Regions from separate parts of the Bacillus basilensis genome, predicted to be linked through region 3. Evidence: riboswitches for the same ligand, from Rfam matches in the RefSeq annotation. Region 3 holds a riboswitch; each other region holds the start of a gene.
The links. A riboswitch is a leader RNA that binds a small molecule or an ion and turns the genes downstream of it on or off. The one in region 3 is predicted to bind lysine.
Positions count from the first base shown of each region.

Region 1: another riboswitch for lysine. It lies ahead of ACQVV1_RS09910 (amino acid permease); the one in region 3 lies ahead of ACQVV1_RS17620 (aspartate kinase).
Region 2: another riboswitch for lysine. It lies ahead of ACQVV1_RS22510 (amino acid permease); the one in region 3 lies ahead of ACQVV1_RS17620 (aspartate kinase).

Region 1 covers NZ_JBNTQO010000004.1:104,181-106,461, forward strand. Annotated here, with positions in the region: gene ACQVV1_RS09910 (amino acid permease) at 1-1,032, opposite strand, end outside; lysine riboswitch at 1,179-1,366, opposite strand; gene racE (glutamate racemase) at 1,567-2,281, shown strand, end outside.
Region 2 covers NZ_JBNTQO010000015.1:49,150-51,430, forward strand. Annotated here, with positions in the region: gene ACQVV1_RS22510 (amino acid permease) at 1-1,167, opposite strand, end outside; lysine riboswitch at 1,280-1,472, opposite strand; gene ACQVV1_RS22515 (GNAT family N-acetyltransferase) at 1,857-2,281, shown strand, end outside.
Region 3 covers NZ_JBNTQO010000009.1:11,560-13,840, forward strand. Annotated here, with positions in the region: gene ACQVV1_RS17620 (aspartate kinase) at 1-1,122, opposite strand, end outside; lysine riboswitch at 1,322-1,508, opposite strand; gene ACQVV1_RS17625 (DoxX-like family protein) at 1,700-2,281, shown strand, end outside.

The DNA.
Region 1 (2,281 bases), on a different contig from region 3:
TTTTTTATTTGTTTTTGTGAAGAAGGAAGGGAAGAAACCTTCTTTTGCTGCTTGATAAGGTACTTCTGAGCTTAATAAAATCCAGCCTAAGATCGAACCGAATAGGGAAGTAAGAGCAAGTAATGCCATCAGTTTCCCGCCGCCATGACCCATTGCAGCATTTAGTGCATCTGCTAATGGACGTTCTGAAGCTTGTAATTTATCAACGTGAAGTACACCCATTGTTAAAATTGTAATTCCTAAGTAAATCGCAACTGTAATAAGTAATCCTGCAACTGTTGCACGTTTTACTGTTTTTGGAGAAACAGCACGGTTTGATAAAAGAACCGCTGATTCAATTCCGATAAATGCCCAAAGTGTTGTAAGAGCAGCTAAGTTTACTTGTGAAAGAAGACCGTGTGATACACCTGATTTATCAATCATCGGTGTGTACCATTGTCCAAACTTAGAAGCTTCGAATGCAAATAACGTAACGACGATGAATAAAAGGAATCCAGTTACTTTCGTTGTTGTTGCTAAGAAGTTTAGTTTTCCAGCTCCGCTTACACCGTTTGTTAATATAATATGAGTTCCCCAAAGTAAGATGGAACAAATCGTAAATGTAATTAGTTTTCCGACTTCTATGTTAAAAGAACCGATTGAAAATAGTAGTCGTGTATCTTTCATAATTGGGAAGAAGAGTGATAAATATCCCGCGAAAGATGTAATAATGGCAACATTACTTGCCCAGTTTGCAACCCAATATCCCCATACCATACTGAAACCAGCCATTTTTTTCTTTTTTGGTGTTGAGAATAAAGCATATGCATGACTTTGTGGTCCTGTCGTTAAATCAGGACGACGAATTGCTAAATTACCGAAAACAAGAGCTAGCATTAAAACACCAAACCCTGTTGTTAACCAAGCTAAAGTGACACCGAGAGGGCTTGCTGTTTGTGCCAACGTACTTGGCACCATGAAAATCCCAGCGCCAACCATGTTACCGACAACGAAAGCTGTTAGTACCCAAAAGCCCCATTTTTTTTGTTGCATAGAAAATACCTCCAAAGTTAGTATAACCAAGTCAAGCGAGGAGATATGTATGTCTTCTTAGTAGAGAAGAGAAGTCCCAAACAAAACAAAAAAAGCACGTAATCTGCCGCTACATGCTTTCTATCTTATAAGAAACCCACGACATACCTCTCGATAGCTCTCCACAAACGAAACGTTTCGTTTGTGACAGTTCTGCACTTATTAAATGCAGACCCAGCAAGCGTGCATGGTGGACACGGGCTTACTTCGGCAATCATTCCTTTCTCATTCCTTCATCAATGCCACTACATCTCCTGAAATGATACTCTTAATGATTGCAACCTCTACCTCACCGAGATACGAATGAGGATTTAAATATTAAATTAACGTCTTTAAGAGTAACAAATGAATTTTTATACGTCAATGGATATATTAATAATCAGATTATAGAGAAGAGTTTGTGATTAAAAGGGAGAGGGATTATTATGTAATATTGAATTTTCATAATATAATAAATGTTATTGACGCTAGAAGATTGAAAAGGGGATGAAGTATATGTCTGTATGTCATAAACATTCAGTGATAGGTGTGTTAGATTCGGGAGTTGGGGGATTAACAGTTGCGAGCGAAATTATAAGACAATTGCCTAAAGAGAGCATTTATTATCTTGGTGATAATGAGCGTTGTCCGTATGGGCCAAGAAGTGTAGAAGAGGTACAATCTTTCGTATTTGAAATGGTTGAGTTCCTCAAACAATTTCCGTTAAAAGCTCTAGTGGTAGCATGTAATACTGCTGCAGCAGCTGCATTGACTGCGCTGCAAGAAGCACTGTCCATTCCGGTTATTGGCGTTATACATCCGGGAGCAAGAGCGGCAATTAAAGTGACAAAGAAAGGGGAAATCGGAGTAATTGGAACTGTAGGTACGATACAGTCTAATATGTACGAAAAAGCATTGCACGAGCTTGATACATATTTGGAAGTACATAGTCACGCGTGCCCGACTTTAGCTACAGTTGTAGAAAATCAATTAGAAGATATTGCATATGTAACGCAGCAAGTGAAACAAGCTTTACTGCCATTAACGAAAGAAGATATAGATACGTTAATTCTTGGATGTACGCATTATCCACTTTTAGAGTCCTATATAAAAAAGGAACTAGGGGAAGATGTAACGATTATTAGTTCCGCAGAAGAAACAGCGATAGAGTTAAGCACAATTTTACAGCACAAAGGAATCCTGTCTGATAACCTGAATCCGAAGCATCGCT
Region 2 (2,281 bases), on a different contig from region 3:
TGCGATAAAGCCAGACATTCCTGATGCGTTTAATAACCAAATGTATACAACACCGTCACCGAATAAAGAAGCAATGAAAGCGATACTACCGACAATTGATGTTACGATTAATGCGTTAACAGGTACACCGCGGCTATCTAATTTACCAAGAAACTTTGGTGCTTTCCCTTGGCGAGCTAAATCCCAAAGCATACGAGTTGATGCATACATACCAGAGTTACCAGCAGAAAGTACTGCCGTTAAAATAACAGCGTTCATAACAGAAGCAGCAAAGGCAACGCCCGCTTTTTCAAAAATAAGTGTAAATGGACTTACTGTTACATCACTTGCGGCAAGACTTTCAGTTGTATAAGGAATTAATAAACCGATAACGAGAATCGCAAGGATATAGAATAAAAGAATACGCCAAAAGATCGAACGAATTGCTTTCGGAATATTACGTTCTGGATCAGAAGTTTCACCAGCAGCTACCCCAAGTAATTCAGTTCCTTGGAATGAGAAACCAGCTGCCATAAATACACCGATAATTGCCATGATGCCGCCGTTAAATGGTGCATCTGCAACTGTGAAGTTTTTAAAGCCAACAGTCTCGCCGCCCATAATTCCGAAAATCATCATAAAACCGACAATTAAAAAGATAATAATAGTAACTACTTTAATAAGTGCGAACCAATATTCAGATTCACCAAACCCTTTAACAGATAAGTAGTTTAAAAGGAAAATAATAGCTAAACATAATCCGCTCCAAATGAGGGAAGGGGTATCTGGGAACCAAAATTTCATAATTAATGTTACAGCCGCTAGTTCAGCAGCTATCGTAATTGCCCAGTTATACCAATAGTTCCATCCAAGTGCAAAGCCAAGTGATGGATCAACAAATTTTGTTGCATACGTACTAAAAGATCCAGTAACAGGCATGTAAGCTGCGAGTTCAGCTAAGCTTGTCATTAAAAAGTAAACCATAATTCCAATTGCGGCGTATGCAACTAATGCACCACCAGGTCCAGCTGTGTGGATCACACCACCACTGGCAAGAAATAGTCCGGTACCAATCGTACCACCGAGAGAAATCATCGTAAGGTGCCGTGATTTTAAACTACGTTTTAATTCACCTTTTCCATTTGTAGTTTCTGTTTTAGAGGTAGTTTGATTCGTTGCGCTATTCATGTTCAACACTCCTTTTCTTGTAAGATAGGAAGGAGCGGGGGAGAAAAATACAAAAAACCGCCAAAGGAATTTGGCGGAACGTTTCACAAATAACCACCCCATCATATCCTTCCGTTAAGATAGCACCCCACGTTTACACGGTAATTTGTAAACGTGACAGTTCTGTTCCTTTCGGAGACAGCCCCAGCTCATATTTCCAGAGAAGAAATATAAACTTCGGCAACTTTTCCTTTCAAACGGAGTCAGATGACATTCTCTGTGTCTCGACCGTTTTACTCTTAAAAGTCGCAACCTCTACCTCATCGGATTGATGAGGATTTATATATTGCTAAGATTTTTAATATATGGCAATTGTAATGAGTTTCTGAATATATTGCAAGATATTTTGTTAGGAAAAGTCAAAAAATATCGGTTATTGTATAGGAAACGCTTGCAAAACTCCACCCGAACCTACTATTATGTAGCAATAAGCAAAGAAAAAATTGTTATACAAATGTTTCGCAAAAAATATTGAAAAACCCTTTAAAATTAAAAGAAAATTCAGAAAATATAATTCGACATAACTATCAAAAGAGGATTATTCCTTAAATTCGTTTCAAAGAATAAGTATAAATCCGATAAATAAAATGAATATTCTTTTTATTTCTGATAAAATTGAGGTATTGTTTAATTGAAAAGGGGAAATCAATATGAAATTAGAAACAGAAAGGCTCTATATAGTGCCGTGCACAGAAGAGAGTATTCACGTTGCTAACGAGCAAGGATATAATAGTGGTCCACATATTGTAGGGCATGTAGAAAATGTAAAACAAAATAAGGATTTATTACCGTGGGGGGCGTGGTATGTCATTCGAAAAGAAGATGACATCGTTCTAGGTGATATAGGGTTTAAAGGGAAACCAAATGAGGGACATACAGTAGAAATTGGTTACGGGTTTATTGAGAAATATTGGAATGAAGGGTATGCGACAGAAGCTGTAAGAGAACTAATAAATTGGACTTTTCAAACAGGACAGGTAGAAACAATTATTGCGGAGACACTTCTTGAAAATGAAAGCTCGATTCGTGTATTAGAGAAATTACATATGAAAAGAATTGGCACTACAGAAACAAT
Region 3 (2,281 bases):
TGATGTACTTACCATTTTAATATGAATATCTTCTTCTTTTAAAGTAGTGAACATATTCGCAGCAACACCAGGATTAGAGACCATACCAGATCCTACAATTGATACTTTTGCTAAATGATTTTCATATTCTACTGATTCATAGTGAAGTGCCTCTTTGTTTTGTTCCAATACTTCTAAAGTCTCTCTTAAATCATTAGAGTGGATGGAGAAGGAGAGATGAACAGTTCCTTCATTTGTAATACTTTGAATGATGATATCTACATTAATATGTGCCGCTGCTAATGTAGAGAAAACAGTTGAAAGCGAGCCTTGTTCCAATCCTTTCACTGTGATACGTGTAATATTATCTTCAAATGCAATACCTTTAACGATTGATTGTTGTTCCATGTTACATTCTCCTTTTACAATTGTTCCATTTTCTTGTTCCATACTTGAGCGAACTTCTAAAATGACATTATGATTTTTAGCAAACTCAACAGCACGCGGGTGTAATACACCAGCACCGAGGTTTGCAAGTTCTAACATTTCGTCATAAGAAATTTCATCTAATTTATAAGCATCTTTTACAACTCGTGGATCCGTCGTATATACGCCGGTCACATCTGTGTAAATATCACATTTTTTTGCGTTCAGTGCAGCAGCTAATGCAACAGCAGTTGTATCAGAACCACCTCGTCCAAGCGTTGTAATTTCAAAATCTTCACTGACTCCTTGGAAACCAGCTACAATAACAATCGTGCCTTTAGTAAGATAAGACTGAATTCGATCCGTATTAATTTCAGTAATCCGTGCACTACTATGTACAGATTCTGTCGTAATACCAGCTTGCCATCCTGTTAATGAAATCGCGTTATAACCTTTTGCTTGTAATGCCATCGTTAATAATGAAATAGTCACTTGCTCTCCTGTTGATAGAAGCATATCCATTTCGCGTTTACTCGGATTTTCTGTAATAGCGTTAGCAAGTGCTACAAGTTCATCTGTACTTTTTCCCATTGCCGAAACGACAGTGACGATACTATGTCCTCGTTCATATTCTTCAATAATTAAATTTGCTACATGTTGAATGCGCTCAACGCTTCCGACAGAAGTGCCACCAAATTTTTGTACAATCATTTCCATTACGAATTCCTTCTTTCATCCATTTTTAAGAATAGATTAGGACATATATAAATCCCAATATTCCTGTAGTTACCAGAGAAAAACAAAAAACACCATCTCAAATAAGTGAGGATGGTGCTGTTACAGGAAAAGGGAAACAGAAAACGGAGCTAATAAAAAAACCGCCAAAAAAGGAATACCATAAAAATGATAGCTCTTTTTTGTAGATAGCTCTTCATACGTACACGTCTGTACATATGACAGTTCTGTTTCTATTCGAAAACAGCCCCAATCGATATATGCAGAGAAATGTATCGATTTCGGCAATACTTCCTTTCATCTAATTTCCTAGACATCTCTGTGTCTCCATTAGAATACTCATAAGTATCGCAACCTCTATCTCACGTTTTAGGCGAGAGTGTTTGATTTATGAAGTTGTTGGTAACATTTGTTTTATAATAATTTAAATTTTTCGTGGAATCAAGTGTTTTATATATATTTTAAAAATTCTTTCTATTACTGAGAAAGTTTGTGAAAAATGTAGCAAAATAAATTTATTACATGTACATTAACATTATAGTCCATTGGAGGTGGAAGAATGCAGAGGAAAAAGCCTATTTATGTTTCGGCAGAAATGAAAACAACAATGGAGAAATTATGGGAGTATACGCAAGAACCAGATTTACATACAGAATGGGATGCTCGCTTTACTGAAATTTCATATTTAGAGAAAAAAGAAGGAGAACCACAGAAGTTTTTATATAAAACAAAAATCGGATTTGGACTTGAAATAGCTGGGGAAGGGGAATCGATAGGTGAAATAAGAAAAGAAACAGGTGAAAGAATTTCTTCTTTAAAATTTTGGACAGACAATCAATTATCACTTATACAAATTGGACGTGGTTATTGGAAGTATACACCGCGTAAAAAATACATTCATTTTGAGACGCAATATGATTATGATACTAGGTATGGTCGTCTAGGGAATGTAATAGATTCATGTATTTTTCGACCGTTATTAGGCTGGGCGACTGCTTGGAGTTTTGATGCTTTAAAAATATGGTTAGAAAAAGGACTGCATCCTAGGTTGCTAATGAGAAGAACGATGACATATTGGATCGTATGTTTTTTATTTGCATTTGTATGGATGTATCAAGGAATAGTGCCGAAACTAGTGTTT